DNA from 2 places in the Vreelandella venusta genome. Region 2 is predicted to be linked to the other one. Evidence: riboswitches for the same ligand, from Rfam matches in the RefSeq annotation. Region 2 holds a riboswitch; the other holds the start of a gene.
The links. Region 2 has a riboswitch for thiamine pyrophosphate ahead of IR195_RS14875 (SLC5/6 family protein). Riboswitches for the same ligand answer to the same signal wherever they lie in the genome.
Positions count from the first base shown of each region.

Region 1: it holds a riboswitch for thiamine pyrophosphate, as region 2 does, so the genes downstream of both, thiM (hydroxyethylthiazole kinase) here and IR195_RS14875 (SLC5/6 family protein) in region 2, are expected to answer to the same signal.

Region 1 is NZ_CP065135.1:216,427-225,497, forward strand. It holds gene rpsD (30S ribosomal protein S4) at 1-311, shown strand, start outside; gene IR195_RS01030 (DNA-directed RNA polymerase subunit alpha) at 437-1,432, shown strand; gene rplQ (50S ribosomal protein L17) at 1,472-1,858, shown strand; gene IR195_RS01040 (serine hydrolase) at 2,059-3,483, shown strand; gene IR195_RS01045 (DMT family transporter) at 3,588-4,463, shown strand; gene IR195_RS01050 (DODA-type extradiol aromatic ring-opening family dioxygenase) at 4,460-5,197, opposite strand; gene IR195_RS01055 (DoxX family protein) at 5,269-5,676, opposite strand; gene IR195_RS01060 (LysR family transcriptional regulator) at 5,768-6,688, opposite strand; gene thiE (thiamine phosphate synthase) at 6,685-7,299, opposite strand; gene thiM (hydroxyethylthiazole kinase) at 7,289-8,098, opposite strand; TPP riboswitch at 8,123-8,218, opposite strand; gene IR195_RS01075 (hypothetical protein) at 8,273-8,617, opposite strand; gene gloA (lactoylglutathione lyase) at 8,863-9,071, shown strand, end outside.
Region 2 is NZ_CP065135.1:3,162,024-3,171,094, reverse strand. It holds gene IR195_RS14910 (DUF3581 family protein) at 1-532, shown strand, start outside; gene IR195_RS14905 (TRAP transporter substrate-binding protein) at 660-1,646, shown strand; gene IR195_RS14900 (TRAP transporter small permease) at 1,648-2,211, shown strand; gene IR195_RS14895 (TRAP transporter large permease) at 2,240-3,505, shown strand; gene IR195_RS14890 (CoA-acylating methylmalonate-semialdehyde dehydrogenase) at 3,723-5,222, shown strand; gene IR195_RS14885 (hypothetical protein) at 5,272-5,967, opposite strand; gene IR195_RS14880 (peroxidase-related enzyme) at 6,167-6,748, shown strand; TPP riboswitch at 6,848-6,955, shown strand; gene IR195_RS14875 (SLC5/6 family protein) at 6,945-8,333, shown strand; gene IR195_RS14870 (magnesium transporter CorA family protein) at 8,368-9,071, shown strand, end outside.

The sequences.
Region 1 (9,071 bases), 1.5 Mb from region 2:
GCATGGGCTTTGGCTCGACTCGCTCTGAAGCGCGTCAGCTGGTCAGCCACAAGGCGATTTCCGTGAACGGCCGCACTGTTAACGTTGCTTCCTACCAAGTGAAGCCCGGTGACGTTGTTGCTGTTCGCGAAAAGGCGAAGAACCAAGCTCGTATTCAACACTCGTTGACCATTGCGGCCAACCGTGGCGATATCGCTTGGATCGAAATCGACGCCAAGAAGATGGAAGGCACTTTCAAGGCTCTGCCTGAACGCGGTGACCTGACTGCCGACATCAACGAAAACCTGATCGTCGAGCTGTACTCCAAGTAAGCAGTTTGATTTACATTTCTGCTTCTTGAGACCTGGGCGGGGTAGCAAAGCTAACCGCCCAGATGCTCTTGAGTAGTGTGCTCTAGAGTACTCAGTATCCGTTTGGCAGCCTGAAAGGTGTTCATATGCAGCGTTCAGTGACAGAGTTTCTTCGTCCTCGTGACATCAAGGTCGAAGAAATCAGCGCACATCATGCCAAAATCGTTCTCGAACCGTTCGAGCGCGGCTTTGGCCACACCCTGGGGAATGCACTTCGTCGCATTCTGCTTTCGTCCATGCCCGGCGCTGCCGTGGTAGAGGCTGAAATTGCCGGTGTAGAGCACGAATACAGTGCGCTCGAAGGGGTGCAGGAAGATGTCATCGAAATCCTCCTGAACTTGAAAGATGTTGCGATCAAGATGCACAGCCGCGATGAGGCGGTGCTCTCGCTGAACAAGCAGGGCCCAGCTGTCGTCACCGCTGGCGACATTGCGCTTGATCATAGCGTCGAAATCGTCAACCCGGATCACGTCATTGCTCATGTCAATGAAGGTGCCGAGCTGAAAATTCAGCTTAAGGTAGCGCTGGGTCGTGGTTACGAACCGGCTGACGCTCGTGGCTCTGATGAAGAGACACGTGCAATTGGCCGCCTGCAGCTGGATGCCACCTTCAGCCCTGTTCGCCGTGTTTCCTATTCGGTTGAGGCCGCTCGTGTTGAGCAGCGCACCGACCTCGATAAGTTAATTATCGATCTGGAAACCGACGGTACACTGGATCCGGAAGAGGCTATCCGTCGCAGTGCGACCATTCTGCAAGAGCAGCTGGCCGCCTTCGTCGACCTGGAAGCTGATAAAGAGCAGGAAGTCGAAGAGGAAGAGGATCTTGTTGATCCTATCCTATTGCGCCCCGTAGACGATCTTGAGTTGACAGTTCGCAGCGCTAACTGCCTAAAAGCCGAGAATATTTACTACATTGGTGATCTTATTCAGCGCACTGAAGTTGAGCTGCTGAAGACACCGAATCTTGGTAAAAAGTCTTTGAATGAAATCAAAGACGTATTGGCAGCGCGCGGCTTGTCCCTCGGTATGCGGTTGGAAAATTGGCCACCCGCTAGCCTGAAGGACGACAAGGCCTCCGCGTGAGTGTCGACTTGAGTCCCAGTTTGGTAAGGAATTACAACCATGCGTCATCGTAAGAGTGGTCGTCATCTGAATCGTACCAGCTCGCATCGTCAGGCCATGTTCAAGAACATGTCTGTCTCGCTGGTCGAACATGAAGTCATCAAGACAACCCTGCCTAAGGCCAAGGAATTGCGTCGCGTTATCGAGCCGCTAATTACCCTAGCTAAGCAGGACAGCGTTGCAAACCGTCGTTTGGCGTTTTCCCGCACGCGCTCCAAAGAAGCCGTCGGTAAACTGTTTAACGAGCTAGGTCCGCGTTATGCCGAGCGTCCGGGTGGTTACATCCGCATCCTCAAGTGCGGTTACCGCACAGGCGACAACGCGCCTATGGCGTTCGTTGAGCTAGTTGACCGTCCGGTTGTTGAAGAAGCAGCTGCAGAAGAGTAAGTCTCTGCGTTGTTGTTCAACAAAATGAAAGCCGACCCCTTAGGGTCGGTTTTTTTTGTTCTATTCATTGCGTTTTCAACTTTTATACTGCTTTCTTAATTTACTTGAAGAGTTACCGTGCTAGTCTTAGATTTCTTAGTGTGGCAAGTAGATTAATAGTTGGTAGTGTGACATTACAGCAAAACAAGAAAGGGGCATGTATGGCAACAAGGGGAATATGCGCAACGATAGTCGCGCGTTGGTGGCTTCCACTGTCGTTAATGGTATTGCTGCTAAGCGCCATATCGAGTGCTCATGCAAATCCGCGTTATGCTGGGATTGTGGTGGATTTAGAAAACGGAGAGGTACTGTACGCCGAGAATGCCGATGAGCGTCGCTACCCCGCATCGTTAACCAAAATGATGACGTTGTACCTTACATTTGAAGCATTGGAGAGTGGTCGGCTCAGTCTTAATCAGCCGCTTCCTGTGTCTGCTCAAGCTGCCGCTATGCCTGCTGTAAAACTATGGCTGTCTGCGGGCAGCACTATCCCCGTTGATTCTGCGATTCGTGCGTTAGCAGTGCGCTCTGCTAATGATGTTGCCGTCGTGGTGGCTGAAGCGTTAGGCGGTAGTGAGCAGCGTTTTGCCCAGTTGATGACCGCAAAAGCTCGCGAGCTTGGCATGAATGCCACCACATTCCGCAATGCTTCGGGCCTGCCTGATGACCAACAGGTCACCACGGCACGGGATATGGTGACGCTCTCTGTGCGCGTGATGCAGGACTTCCCACAGTACTACCACTACTTTGGACTCCAAGAGTTCACCTATCGTGGTACCCGGCACACCAGCCATAATCGCTTAGTGAAAAACTACCCCGGTGCAGATGGCCTTAAAACCGGCTTTATTCGTGCATCCGGTTTCAATGTCGCGACAACAGCCGTCCACGGAGATCGGCGCATGGTGGGCGTTGTCATGGGTGGCTTTAGTGGGGCATCTCGTGATTCTCATATGGCGAACTTGTTAGATCGCAGTTTTGCTCGTGCAGCGTTGCGTGACCAGCAAACATGGCTGGCAAATACGACTTTCTCTAGTGAGTTTATGGCTTTCTCTGGCTCTGGCACTCCTAGCCAACGCCCGATGTCGGTACCGCCAGTCTCGAATCGCCCTGTTATGGCTAGTAATGTAACGATTTCGAATAATTCAGCGCCCGCGAATAATTTGGCAGCGACAACACTGTCTCCTTCGCCAGCGTCTACACCTATTGTTGAAATTGAAGATCGTCTCGCACGCTCCATGGAAACACCGGCAGAAAGACCTGCCGCCCATACACCCGATCCGGTGAATACGTTTATTGAACGTGAACGCGAGTTGGCTACTACGCCCCAACGGTCTGTGACTGCGGGTAATTGGGGGATTCAGGTAGGTGCATTTAGCCAAGTAGCACGAGCAGAGCAGTTGGCACGTCAAGCTGCTCAGCGCCTGCCTCATGAAGTAGGAGGGCGGGTGGCTATTGACACCCTAGCTGGTCAAACGCCGGTATTCCGCGCCCGTGTTGTCGCGTTGGACGAAGCGCGCGCTAGACGCGCCTGTAGAACGCTTCAGGCGCAGGGAATGGAGTGCATGGTGGTTAACGCAAGTTTGTAAAACCACGCTAGCTCCACAACCCCGCCAGTGACACATTGGCGGGGTTTTTTATTAGTTGTTTAATGCCGATTGATAAAGTGTCCTTAGGGTAAAAGGAGAGCGTCGTGACAACGTCGTTAAAGGGTATCCTGTGCATGTGCTTAGGGGTTCTGTTCTTGGCCCTTGGTGACGCGGTATCGAAGTGGCTAGGCGAAGTGCATTCACCGCTGCAGATTATTTTCTTTCGTACGCTGGTGTCACTGCCGCTCATTGCCCTGTTGGCCCATTTTGCCGGAGGGTTGCGCAAGTTACACACCAGGCGCCCACGTATCCACCTTCTGAGAGGATTGATTTATACCGCTACGATGGTGTGCTTTGTCTGGGGGCTAACCCTGTTACCTCTCGCAGAGGCCACGGCAATCGCCTTTGTGGCGCCTTTGTTTGTCACCTTGCTATCAGTGCCATTGCTTGGCGAGCGGATCGATCCACCCGTATTCATGGCGTCGTTAGTTGGCTTTGCTGGCGTGCTGATTGTGGTTCGCCCCGGTGGTGATGCATTCCAGCTTGGCACGCTAATCCTCTTGGCCGCGGCTTTCTTTTATGCTCTGATGATGATTACTGCGCGGCGCTATGGCGCTAGAGAGCACCTGTGGGCAATGGTGTTCTATATGACGTTAGTGCCCTTTATTGTCACTGCTCTAAGTTTGCCTTGGGTTTGGCAAACCCCAGAGCCCTGGCACTGGCTTGGCTTTTTGGTCTCGGGTGTTTTTGGTATTGGTGCGACGGCCTTTATTACCCTGGCGTTCCGCTTTGCCCCTGCTGCGATTGCCGCCCCATTTGATTACACAGCGATGCTGTGGGCGGTACTACTTGGTTGGTGGTTCTGGGGAGAGCTGCCGGATCTGTGGGTATGGGTAGGCAGTGTGCTGATTATGGGCAGCGGGCTGGCTATTGCCTACTATGACCGCCGCACCACGTTGAAACCCCGGCCAACAGCTTAAGCGAACTGATAGATATCCATCGCCAGTACGCCATGTTCAACGCTGTGGTGTAACTGAGTTGCATCACCGCCCGCGCCCATGGCCACCAGCAAGGGCTGGAAGTGTTCAGGAGTTGGGTGGTTTTCCAGCGCTTTTGGAGCACGCTCCCAGTGGCGTAATGCCTGGCGATCATTGGCTGCAATGTGCTTGCTGACCCACTGGGCAAACTCATCCACCCAGACGGGAGCAGGGCTGCCCTGGGGCAGAGTTTCATATAAGTTATGAGTCAGGCTGCCTGAGCCAATAATCAGAACCCCTTCTTTTCGCAATGCTGATAGGCGTTCGCCTAGCGTGATTAGCGCGTCATTTTCCCAGCGCACAGGTAGCGACAGGGAAACGACCGGTACATTGGCCTCTGGAAACATCAGTGAAAGTGGTACCCAAGCGCCGTGGTCAAGGCCGCGCTCTACGCGTTCGGCAGCCAATAACAGCGCAATTTGTTCAGCCAGTTCAGGGTGGCCAGGCGCTGGATACTGGCACTCGAAAAGAGCTTGTGGAAACCCACCAAAATCATGGATTGTTTCTGGTTGTGCGCTAGTGCTGACCTTGAGTGTAAGGCTCTCCCAGTGGGCTGATACGACGACCACCGCACGCGGGGAAAAGCGCTCCCCCAGTTCACGAAGATAAGCGTGGGCCGGCGTTTTATTCAGTGCCAGCATGGGGGAACCATGGGAAATAAACAGGCTGGGTAGCATTTTAGTACCTCCGTTAGCCTATAGAAGGCTAATAATGCCCGCACAAGCCGAAGCCAATGCGGGCAGAGTGGTTAGGCGAATTTACGGCTGACAACAGCGCTACCGCCACCTAGGCCTGCCTGTACCACCAGGGCAATCGTCCAAAAAATAGGGAATTCCCAGCCACCACCCGGGTTCGAGAACAGCCAGCCATTACCCAAGTGTACCGAAGCCGCCCCTAGCAGCACGGGGACGAGAGCAAGGCTTACCCAGCGAGTATAAAGGCCTAGTAGCAGTGCTAGGCCACCACCTACTTCGGCAGCAATGGTTAAGTAAGCAAGAGCACCCGGCAAGCCCAGGGATTCAAAGTAGCTGACAGTGCCTGGCAGGGTGAAGACAAACACCTTAAGCAAGCCGTGAGCTAAGACCATCACGCCCAAGCTGATACGTAGCAAGGCGGTGGCATGGAGGGCGAGTGGTGAAGTATTGGTAGTGGTCATAGCGGTCTCTCTTAGTCGCGAGCATCACCTTGGATGCGATAGTGCCACTTTACAGATGATAGCTAGGGAGATAATCCACTGTTCCTGCACTTCACTGTTGCGATAAAGGCGATAATCCTAGCTCGACTTCCCAGATTGGCGGGTCGCCCCATGCTGCCGCCAATAACTCAATAAAGCGCTCTACTTTGGCAGGTAAATAGCGTCGGGCTGGGTAAAGCGCATGGATGTCTAGCAACGTCGGCGGTAAGTTCTGCAAAATCGGTACTAAACGTCCGCTCGCAATGCTGTCAGTGACTAAAAAGCTGGGCTGCTGCGCTATTCCTAAGCCCGCTTCAGCTGCATGCGTCAGCATATCGCCATTGTTGCTCTCTAAGGGGCCAGAAACACTAAGTAGTTGCCGACCAATCCGCCAATCGCCACTGTTTTGGCCGCTTCGGTAGCGAAGGCAACGGTGAGATGCCAAATCTTCACTCTTTAGAGGCGTACCGTGCTGGGCGAGGTAATCAGGTGATGCGCAAAACAGCATCCGGCACTGAGTGAGCCGTCGCGCCACTAAGCTAGAGTCGGGCAGGGTGCCAATGCGAATGGCGATATCGTAACCTTCCTCCAGCAAATCAACGCGGCGGTCGTTTAAATCCAAACGCACCTCAAGCCCCGGGTGCGTTTGCATAAACTGTGCAACCAGCGGCGAAAGATAACGTGTGCCGAAGCTCATCGGGCCATTGATACGCAGCCGCCCGTTCACCGTGCTGGTGCCACTGCCGATTTCTGCTGCTGCCTCGTCCAAAGCGATCAAAATGCTTTGCGCACGAACGAGATAGCGTTCGCCTGCTTCCGTGAGGTGCAGCCGCCGCGTGGTGCGCTGAATAAGCCGAGCACCCAATGCCGCTTCAAGTGCCATCACTTGGCGGGACACCCGCGTGCGGGAAAGGTCTAGCGCCTCGGCTGCGCGGGTATAACTGCCCAGCTCAGCGACCTTTACAAACGCCGCGATATGCTCGAGCTGGGTCATTGCGCGTTGAACGCCTGGGCCGCCAGTCGAGGGTCTGGTTGGCCACAAATAGCAGAAATAACCGCAACACCGTTTGCCCCTGCGGCTTTCACTTGAGCAACGTGTTCAGCTTTTAGCCCGCCAATCGCGACGCTGGGCAGTTGGCAAGCACTGGCAAGCCGAGCCAGCCCATCAAAGCCAATTGGCTGAGCGTGATCTTGTTTACTACCGGTTGCAAACACCGGCCCTAAACCGACGTAATTAAGCAGTTCGACGGGAGCCGCCAGAAGTTGGTCAAACGTGTTAATTGAAAGCCCGATAATGGCGTGCTGGCCAAGTGTGTTGCGCGCTTCCTGAACAGCCGTGTCGCTCTGCCCAACATGTAAGCCATCCGCTTGGCTGGCGAGCGCCACCTTAAGGCGATCATTAATGATCAGAGGGACGCCACTACCAGCCAACATCGCCTTGAGACGTTTGGCCTGGGTGATCATGTGTTCGTCACTAGCGTGCTTATCGCGCAATTGCACCATGGTAACGCCGCCCTGCACAGCAGCTTCAACCGTTTTTTCCAGACCCATGCCAGCACAAAGACCCGCATCGGTGACTAAATAGAGTGAAAGATCAAACGGCATGCACCGCCTCCAATTGAGCAAGAGTCGAAAGGTCGTCAGGGGATAACTGATACAGCGCGTCCAATAGCGCTACCTGAAAGCTGCCCGGACCTTGAGCGTGCTCTCCTGCACGGCTTCCAGCGATGCTAAAACACGCCAAAGCCGCTAGGCTGGCCTCCAACGGCTGCTCGCGGTTTGCGGCCACAAAGCTTGCCACCAGTGCACTCAAGCCGCAGCCCAAGGTCGTCACACGGGGCATCAGCGCATGCCCGCCTGTAAGACGATAATGGTCAGTGCCATCGGTAATGAAATCGCTCTCGCCAGTCACCGCCACCACACAGCGATGTTGCTGTGCCAGCGCAATGGCAGCAGTTGCCGCTTCTTGGGTGCTAGCCGTCGCATCAACCCCACGCCCCTGGTTGGCTAATCCGTTAAGTGCTTGTATTTCTGAGGCATTGCCACGAATAACGTTAGGCTGATAAGCCAGCAACGTCTCGCAAACACGCTGGCGAAATGTGGTCGCACCAACAGCCACAGGATCAAGCACCCACGGGATGTGATTTTCATGAGCAGCGCGCGCGGCCATGACCATGGCGTCAGCCCAAGGGGAAGAGAGGGTGCCAATATTAATCGATAGCGCGCCAGCAATCGCTGTGAACTCTGCCACTTCTTCTTGAGCATGCAGCATGGCGGGGGAAGCGCCTGTCGCCAATAACAAATTAGCGGTGCTATTCATCGCCACATAGTTAGTCATGCAATGTACCAGCGGTGTGGTAGCGCGCAGGTCGCGGAGATAATCGCCGAGTGGGCGTGAAGGCATAATATCCTCCCGGCTGGGAGGTGATGCAATTGCACCACGACTCCCTACGCCGGTGTTATCCGGTTCAGGTTCAAAGGGTGCTTCTCAGCCCGTTAAGCAAGGGCGCCCCTGTCGTGATGGTACTATCCTTGGCTTAGATCAATCTGTAAAGCCTGAGCAACCGAAGCGCGTATATCAACGAAACGAGATGCGGGTTCCGTAGGTGAGCATCTCATCAGGCGTTATCGCTTTACCCTCAACACCAATCATTTCATCGCCACACTGGTCGGCAAACGTAAGCACCCCATGCGTAAGACCCAGCTGGCCAAGGGTGTCGCGAATTTCACCAGTACCCAAAAAAGTACTGACATGGCCATCGGCATTGGTTAAATCGGAGACGCCGTTAGCGTGATGGAAGCGAACCTTATAAATACCATCCATCGACTCGACTTCCACAATCGGTGAAAAGCCATTGTGTATGGCGCGGGCTAACTGCTTCAGGGTTAGGTGGGCGCCGAGGGTCATATCAATCGCGGTCATGGAAAACTCCTATGGACGTCTCAACGGTGAGGCATCGCTTATGTTGCAGAGCCTGCTTTTTTGTAAAGCTTATGAATAATAAGTGTAGGATTTTTGTTTAGCATTGCCAGTGCGCTGACTGCGACACTGCGCTAGCGAATCCTACATGCTTGTAAGGGCTGGTATTATGGCGCTAAAGCCCTCATGGTAAGCGGTAAGTGAGGCTCAATGGATTCAATGATCAGTATTAGCAACAGGAGAGCAAAATGAGTTTTCAAGGCGAACAACATCCCGGTATTGCGCCCGTCGCGCCACAAACTCAAGGGTTTCGCTTAAATCACACAATGTTGCGGGTGAAAGATCCCGAACGCGCGCTAGCGTTCTACTCCAAGGTATTTGGAATGCAGGTACTGCGCCGGTTGGATTTCGAAGAGATGCAGTTTTCGCTCTACTTCCTCGCCAATCTCGAAAGCAG
Region 2 (9,071 bases):
GTCGCGACAAATGGAATTTCGCTTCACCAATATGGTGGGAGCTGACACTCCTCTCAAGTTTAGTGAAGAAGCGAATGGTGATCTACTTGTCTGCGATGAAGGTGGCAAGTGCTATCTACAGGTGACGCGTAGCGGAGAAGTTACTCACGATGAAGCGGCGGTTGAGGCGTTTGCCCGCTGCTATGTGGCGTTTTCAGGTAAGAATTTTCCTCACTATTTGAAGCCTTTAATGGAGCAGCATGGGGTAATGTTTAACCCTAAGCGACCCTTGGTTATATACGACAGCATGGGGTTTTCCTTAGAGCGTCTAGACGGTTTCTCGCCGAACTTAGCCCTAACGAGCTCCTCGCTAGAGGTTCAAGGTAAACGTGCTGATGCCTTGCTTGAGTTCTCGATTGAGTCTGCTGGAGAAGCAGTTGGGGTAGGCTCGAAAAAATTAGTGGTCAGCGGCTTATGTGAGTACAACGCAACTGAGATGGCAGCGATTGTTGATGAATTCTACCGCTTAAAGGCGGCTTACGAGGCGGCGTAGGTAGTGTCGTTGCGTTAGCGTAATGGCGGGTGCCATTAACGCTAACGCTAAGGTATTCTCAAAGCCTATCAATTAAAAAAATGCGCGAAGCGCGCTCGACGCTTCCGCTGGATACAAGAGGCTTTGCATGAATCGCATCAAAACGCTTACGCTTGCCTGCGCAGCAGTTACGCTCGCCGTTTCAGCCATGAGTGCTCAGGCGCGGGACTTTCGTCTCGGTCTTATCACGCCAGCACAGCATCTATGGTCTACCGAGGCAGAAGCCTTTGCCCAAACACTTAACGAACGCTCTGGTGGCGAGCATAGCGTTAGTGTCTTTCCAGCTCAGCAGCTAGGCAATGAAGCGCAAATGGTTCAGCAGCTTCAAACCGGCGCGTTAGATATGGCTTTCTTGACGATTGCCGAAATTTCCAACCGTATTCCAGATTTTGGCGCACTATACGCGCCTTACTTGGTTGATGACGTTAATCACGCGGCACGGCTTTTACGTTCTGATGCGGCAGGGGAGCTGCTCGAGTTAATGCCACAAGAAGTCGGCTTAATTGGCGTTGGCTATGGCATGGTAGGCATGCGCCAAGTGCTCAGCCGTGATCCTATTGAAAGCGCTGACGATCTGCAGGGGCAGCGTTTACGTATTACCCCTTTCGAGCCAATTCGGGATTTCTATACGGCCACGGGTGCTGCCCCTGCGCCCATGCCACTCTTAGAAGTGTATGACGCGCTGGCTAACGGTCAGGTCGATGCCATTGATATGGATTTCGACTCTATTTTAATTTTGAAATTCTATGAGCAAGCGGAAAACCTGCTGATTTCTAACCATATGATGTTCCCTATGGTGGGCGTCGTGTCTGGGCGAGTATGGCGCGATCTTTCTGAAGAAGATCGTGAGCTGATTGATACTGCGATGGCTGAGCATCTAGAGAACGTGCTGGTGGGTTTTGAAGAGAAGGATGCCGCTCAGGAAGAGGAGATCCGCGCCTTGGATATCAATATCGTTGAAGCGGATGCTGAGTTTTTCTCTGACGCCATTGCACAGTGGGAAAACATCTGGGCGCCTAAGGCACCTATGTTAGAAACGTTACGCGCCGAGGCTGACCGGTTACGTGAAGAGTAACATGCTGCAACGTTTTTCATTAGGGCTTGCACGCTGTGAAGAGATTGCCGCCGCTGCCTTAGCGGCGGCGGTTACCTGTCTGATTCTCACCAATATTGCGTTTCGCGCCCTAGGCAGCCCGCTTTACTGGATTAGCGAGCTGGCGATTTATGCCATGATCTGGATGACCTTTTTGATAGCCGCCACGGTGTTTAAACGCCGCCAGGGGATAGCGGTCACGTTGCTGAGCGATCTGTTACCGCAATCCGGCCGGAAATTGATAGGCATCTGGGTAGATACCATGGTGCTGCTATTTGCCCTGCTGTTAGCGTGGCTTTGCTGGCGCTGGTATCAGCCACTTGCACTGGTGCAAGCAGGGTTTGATACCCGTGCTTTTCAAGGGCAAACATTCAATTTTATTTACGCTGAAAACACCTCCACGCTTGGCATTAAAAAATTCTGGGCGTGGTTAATTGTGCCGTGGTTTGCATTGTCCCTTAGCCTGCATAGCTGGGCGAATCTTATCCAGTCACTCAAACAGTGGCGAACGCCGACCCCAGAATCCACCGCCAAAGCGCTACGCTAATTCTGCTTACCCTGTTGACGGTACGTTTATGACGATTGCTGTTTTTTTGCTGCTGTTGCTCGGTGCTGTGCCCATTGCGCTAGTACTGGCATTGACTGCCATGTGGTACATCCAGATGTCAGGCAATACGGTGTTGTTTGATTCGTATCCACAGCAGCTGTTTAGCGCCATTGAAAGCTATGGATTGCTGGCGATTCCGTTATTTATGTTGGCGGGCGAATTAATGAATGAAGGCGGTTTAACCCGCCGCTTGATCGCCCTAGCGCGTATTTTAGTAGGAGGATTTCGCGGTGGTCTCGCCTATATCAATTTAGTCGCCAACATGATGATGGCGGCGATTATTGGTTCGGCAGCCTCGCAAATTGCCATTATGTCTCGGGCAATGGTGCCAGCAATGGAGCAGGATGGTTATGACACATCCTACAGCGCAGCGATTACCGCTGCGGGTGGGCTACTGTCGCCGATTATTCCGCCTTCCATGCTGTTTGTGTTGTTTGGCGTCATGGCCCAAGTGCCGATTGCGGAAATGTTTATTGCTGGTTTGCTGCCGGGGCTGCTCTTGGGAACCAGCTTTTTTATCGTGATTGCCTTGGTAGGCTTGGTCCAGCAATACCCTAAAGGTCAGTGGCCTACTCGCCGTCAGGCGCTTCATGACCTGCTTTGGGGGCTGCCTGCTCTACTCATTCCAGTGATTATTATCGGCGGCATTCTATGGGGGGTTGCCACGCCAACGGAATCGGCCGCGCTGGCTTCACTGGCGGCGCTATTGATGGGACGTTTTGTCTACGGTGATCTGCATTTCAGCCAGTTGTCCCAAGTGCTGACGCGTACTGCGATTAACGCCGGCTTAGTGATAATGCTGATTGCCGCTGCTGGTGTGTTTGGCTGGGTGGTGATTTATGAGCAGCTTCCGCAAATGGCCGCCGCATGGATTGCCGCGTTGACCAGCGACCCTTTCGTATTCTTGCTACTGGTGATTGGCGCACTGCTGTTAGTGGGAATGGTGATTGATGGCATTGCGGCGCTAATTTTAGTGGTACCGATTTTAATGCCCATTGCCCAAAGCCAATTCGCGATTAGCCCCTACCAGTTTGGTGTAGTGGTGTGTTTAACCCTGGTAATGGGCCTGTTAACGCCCCCGGTAGGGGCAGGACTGTTTATCGCTTCCTCAATGACGGGGGCGTCGCCGCTTAAAATATTTCGCTCGCTGCTGCCGTTTTTGCTAGCAACGTTAGTGACCCTTATGCTTCTTGCCTGGTTGCCGTGGTTAACCAACGGGCTTATCCAGCGTTAATCGCTATCACATTCATTTCAACCTCTAGCTGAACTGATGCTCTCCACGGTGTTGATGATGCCGTTTAATGGTGGAGTATCAGTTCCAGACTGCCTGCTTGGCACCAAATTGCCCTGCTCTTTATCAAGTGGCTAATTGACGTTTACGTCAACTTGCTGATATACCCTAGGGTTCATCTTTGCGTCTCATAACAAACACAACGTTGAGGAAGGTAGTCATGTCCGTTCGTGAAATCCCTATGTATATCGATGGCCAGCCAGTCATGTCACAAAGCCAGGATTGGCGTGATGTGGTAAACCCGGCCACTCAGGAAGTGGTTGCCAGGGTGCCATTTTGTACTGCCGAAGAGGTAGAACGCGCGATTGCCAGCGCTAAAACAGCTTTTAAAGGGTGGCGTAAAGTGCCGCTTGGCAAGCGCATGCGCATCATGCTGAAACTTCAGGCACTGATACGCGAAAATACGGCTGAATTAGCCGCGCTAATCACCGAAGAGCACGGTAAAACCTTGCCTGACGCTGAAGGTGAAGTAGGGCGTGGTTTAGAAGTCGTTGAGCACGCTTGTTCAATTACCTCGCTGCAGCTGGGTGAGTTAGCGGAAAATGCCGCTAATGAAGTTGATGTTTATACCATGCACCAGCCGCTGGGCGTTGGCGCAGGTATTACCGCCTTCAACTTCCCGATTATGTTGCCCTGTTTTATGTTCCCGCTTGCCATCGCAACGGGTAATACCTTTGTCCTGAAACCATCCGAGCAGGACCCTAGTTCTACCATGCGACTGGTTGAGCTTGCCCATGAAGCGGGCGTCCCGGCCGGCGTTTTAAACGTGGTTCATGGCGGCCCTGATGTGGCCAACCAAATCGCCGACCACCAGGATATTAAAGCACTCTCGTTTATCGGCTCGACCCATGTGGGCTCCTTGCTTTACGACCGTGCCGCCGCCGCTGGAAAGCGTATGCAGTCGATGATGGGAGCTAAAAACCACTGCGTTGTTATGCCGGATGCTAACCGTAGCCAAGCGATTGATAGCCTACTTGGCTCGGCGTTTGGTGCCGCTGGCCAGCGCTGCATGGCTAACTCTGTAGTGGTGCTGGTAGGTGAAGCGCGAGAGTGGCTGAAAGATATTGAGGAAGGCGCACGCAGCATGAAAGTTGGCCCAGGCACCCAGCGCGATGCCGACTTAGGGCCGCTTGTCTCACCACAAGCGAAAGAGCGCGTTGAGCGCTTGATTACAGCGGGTGAAAAAGAGGGCGCTAAACTGCTAATAGACGGCCGTGGTTGCACGGTAGAGGGCTATCCAAACGGCAACTTTGTTGGCCCAACTCTATTTGCCGATGTGACCGCTGATATGACGGTGTACCGGGAAGAAATTTTTGGACCAGTACTATGTGTGGTCAATGTGGAGACGCTGGATGACGCGATTGCGTTTATCAACGCTAACCCTAACGGCAACGGTACGTCGATATTTACCAACTCAGGCTGGGTAGCACGGCGCTTTGAAACGGATATCGACGTCGGCCAGATTGGTATCAATGTGCCGATTCCTGTGCCCGTCGCGTACTTCAGCTTTACTGGGTCGCGAGCTTCCAAGCTTGGCGACTTGGGGCCGAACGGCAAGCAGGCAATTACCTTCTGGACGCAGACCAAAACGGTCACTGCCCGCTGGTTCGAACCAGAAAATGTATCTAGCGGCATTAATAGCACTATTTCGTTGAGCTAATTGCACCATGGAGAAGCCCCGAGCTAAGCGGGGCTTTGACCGTTTCAACTTATGTGATCTGAAATAACGGCAGGCTTCTTTTTAAAAGTTGGCCGATAGGGCCAAGCTGACTGGCGTGCATAACGAGAATGGTGGGAATGGTCATTTGCGCTGTTGTGCTGTGAGGAACTAACAGTGCAAATTCGCCTTCTTCAAGATGAAACTCATGTAGCTCATGCAGGCCATCGGGCGTTTCACACTGAGAGCAGCGGTAGTTGTCATCTTCGCCATAAACTAAGCGATGATACATTTTGAAGAGCGTATAAATGGCTAAACCGCCTTTCAAAGTAGGCCAGCGGGCAGGTGTGCTGCGCAGCGCGTCAGAAACGATGATGCCATCGGCTGCTGCGTTAGCGAATACGCTCGCCAGTGGTGTTGAGAGGAGCGGCGTGCTAGCGCTTAATGACGTCTCGTGTTCTTGAGGGTTAGGAGGGATCTCGTTAGCCACTCGGTGGAAATCATCTAAAGAGGCAAGCGGGAAGTCTTTGTGCTTTAGGTCACTTGGCTCGAAGCCGCCGTTTTCCCAGCCATGGATAACCCTGAGTGTGGCACGCGCGTGCTGCATAGGCAGTGCAAGAAGGGTATGTAGCATTATCCGGATATGCAGCTGACGCTCATCGGTGTTGTTTTTAAACGCGCAGTAAGGGTCGGCAAAAAGAGTATGCAAGCGCCCAGGCGTATGCTCTTTGGCTTCGGAATAATGCATTTTGGTGTTCCTGTTAATTGCCGTTTGATGCATTTTCTGCACGGCTTATAGGTCATTGAATAGTTGAGAGTATGGACAGCGTTTGCCGCGATTGAAAGTCACTTTGTTTAGTGTTTTGTTACCGTATCGCGTTATCTAACAACATAATTGTTTAAGCAAAACAAAAATTTAAAGCTAAAACAGCAAGTGAGGTGTAGCGATGACTGATCGACTTAGCCGTTTCCGTGTACCAGAAACGCTGGATGAACTACCTGACGATATTCGTGATGCAATATTAGAAGTGCAAAGCAAGGCGGGATTTGTGCCCAATGTGTTCTTAATGCTGGCGCATCGCCCTGCGGAGTTTCGCGCTTTTTTTGCTTATCACGATGCTTTGATGGAGCGTGAATCCGACACGCTGACTAAAGCTGAGAAAGAGATGATTGTTGTGGCTACCAGTGCTCGCAATCGTTGCCTCTACTGTGTTGTTGCCCATGGCGCGCTATTGAGAATTTATAGTAAAGATCCCTTAGTCGCTGACAATGTTGCTATCAATCATCTGACGGCAGGGCTAAGCGAACGCCATCGTGTCATGCTGGATTTTGCACTGCACTGCGGGATTGAGGTTGGGGAGTTCTCTGCCACGTGGCAAACAACCTTAGAGAAAGTAGGTTTTACGCTAGAGGACTGTTGGGATATTGGCGCCATTGCTGCTTTTTTCGGCATGTCGAATCGATTAGTGACCATGGCGGGGACGCCGCCCAATGAGGAGTTTTACTTGATGGGACGCCTGCCGCGTTAGCAGGTTAAATACACACATCTAGGCGTGACTCTCGGATAGATTTTACTAACGCCCAGCCTTTACTAACGAGCCGCTTTCACCGAGGATAGCGTCTCCATTCACTGTCGCCAGGGGAGCCCACAGCTGTTGGGCTGAGAATGCGCACTGCGCAGACCCTGGAACCTGATCCGGTTCATACCGGCGGAGGAAGTGCGACATGCCTTACCTAACGTCAGCCGTACTTGGTGCGGCGCTATTCTGTTTTGCCTTGCTGGGCCTGCGTGCACGTCATGTGCAGGGGTCGCTTGATGACTATGTCACGGCACGAAACTCGCAAACCGCTTCCACACTTGGATTCTCCTTTTTAGCCTCGGGAATGGGCGCCTGGATCCTGTTTGCTCCGCCTGAAATTGGTGCCTTTGTGGGGCCGTTAGCGTTGGCAGGGTATGCCCTGGGCTCTGCACTGCCTTTTATTGTGTTGGGGTTGTACGGGCCAAAAATTCGCCGTGCATTGCCAGAAGGCAGAAGCATCGCCGAATTCGCCCACGCGTGTTACGGCAAAGGTGTGCGTCATTGGGTGCTACTGGTGTCCGTAGCCTACATGGGCTGTTTTTTAGCAGCGGAGCTAACCGCGATAGGTGCTATTACCGCACTGCTTTCCGATGTGCCGCCTGCACTAGTGATTATTGGCGTTGCACTCACTACCTTGGTGTATACGGTGATTGGTGGACTGCGTGCAAGTCTCGCAACGGATCGCTGGCAGGCTTGGCTTTTGCTAGCCCTATTATTAGCCGTAGGTAGTGTGGCGATTTGGCGATTACCCACTATGCCAAGCGATGCAGTCATGCCCTCGATTCCTATCGCAAGCGCGTTGAGTGTTGCCCTGACGCTTGTGATTGCGGTGACCGCCGCCAATCTTTTTCACCAAGGTTATTGGCAGCGTGTCTGGGCTGCCCGGGACGATCAGAGCTTAGGTCGCGGTGCTTGGCTAGGTGGCGGTCTGACCGTGTTGGTTGTGATGGTGATTGGCGGTGTCGGCATTATGGCCGCGATGAGCGGTGTTGCTTTGGGCGAACCCCCTATTCCTTTCTTTGCGCTGTTAACCGATGCGCCTGCCTGGATGGCGTTACCTGCATTGGTGTTGGCCGTCACGTTAGTGACCTCAAGTGTCGATACGCTACAAAACGGTATAGCGTCGCTGATAGTAGGGCGTGGCGGTGAGCGACATGCAGCATCTTTAACGACCGCGCGCTGGATAACGGTCGCACTGATGGTGCCGGTGATAGTTATTGCCCTGCAGGGATTGTCGGTTCTACGGCTCTTCTTGATAGCAGACTTGCTTTGCGCTGCCATTGTGGTGCCTGTGCTGCTTGGCCTGTGGCAGCGAATGACGCCAGTTGCGGCGATTGGCGGCGGCATGGCTGGATTAGTTGGGGCAATACTACCGGGGTGGCTAAGCCAGGGAAGTATTTCGGCTGGCATAATGGCGGCTACCTTTCCAGGCAGTATCCCAACGTTAGGGCCTTTTCTAGGGGCGTTGCTGGCGTCTATAGTCGTCAGCATTACACTGGCCTACCTGCCTAAGCGACGAAGCGCTAGGCCGTAACGTTAAGCCGTGAGCTCAATTAACAGGGACGATCATGATTCGCAGCCTACTAACGACGCCAGAAGGTGACGTGCGCGAAGGCGATGAACGCCTCATCGATGACTGGCAAACAATACCCGGCAGCCACCTATGGATAGACATGAAAGGTGAGTCGGAGGAGTGTGAACGTCAGCTATTGGAAGGTTTTGATTGTCATCCAATGGCAATTCAAGATGCCCACAAAGAGCGTCATCCACCGAAAATTGAAGAGTTTGAGCATCATACCCTGATTATTTACCGAGGTATTTCATCGTTTGATGCTCAGCTAAACTTTGTGCCTCAGCAGGTATGCTTCTTTATTGGGGAGCGTTTTCTAATCACGCTGCACGCTGGTGAAGCGCTTAGTATTGAACGGCTCTTTAATGAGCACGGCAAAACGCTGCTGGCGTTATCTCCTGAGCGTGTTGCACTCAAAGTTATGTACACCTCGGCGGGTTTCTACATCGATAGCCTGTTGGAATTTGAAAGCGAGCTAAGCGACATAGAAGATGAGCTTTTGGAGGCTGGTAATGATGTGCTGATGCGGAAAATCACCACCTACCGTTCACGATTGGTAAAGATGCGCCGTATTTTTAGCTACCACAAAGGCATTACCCAAGAGCTTACTGCCTATGACTATGCTCATTTGCCCCGTGGAGAAAGTGAAACACTGCATGCCATCACGGATGTAGAAGAGCGCTTTGAACGCCTATATACACT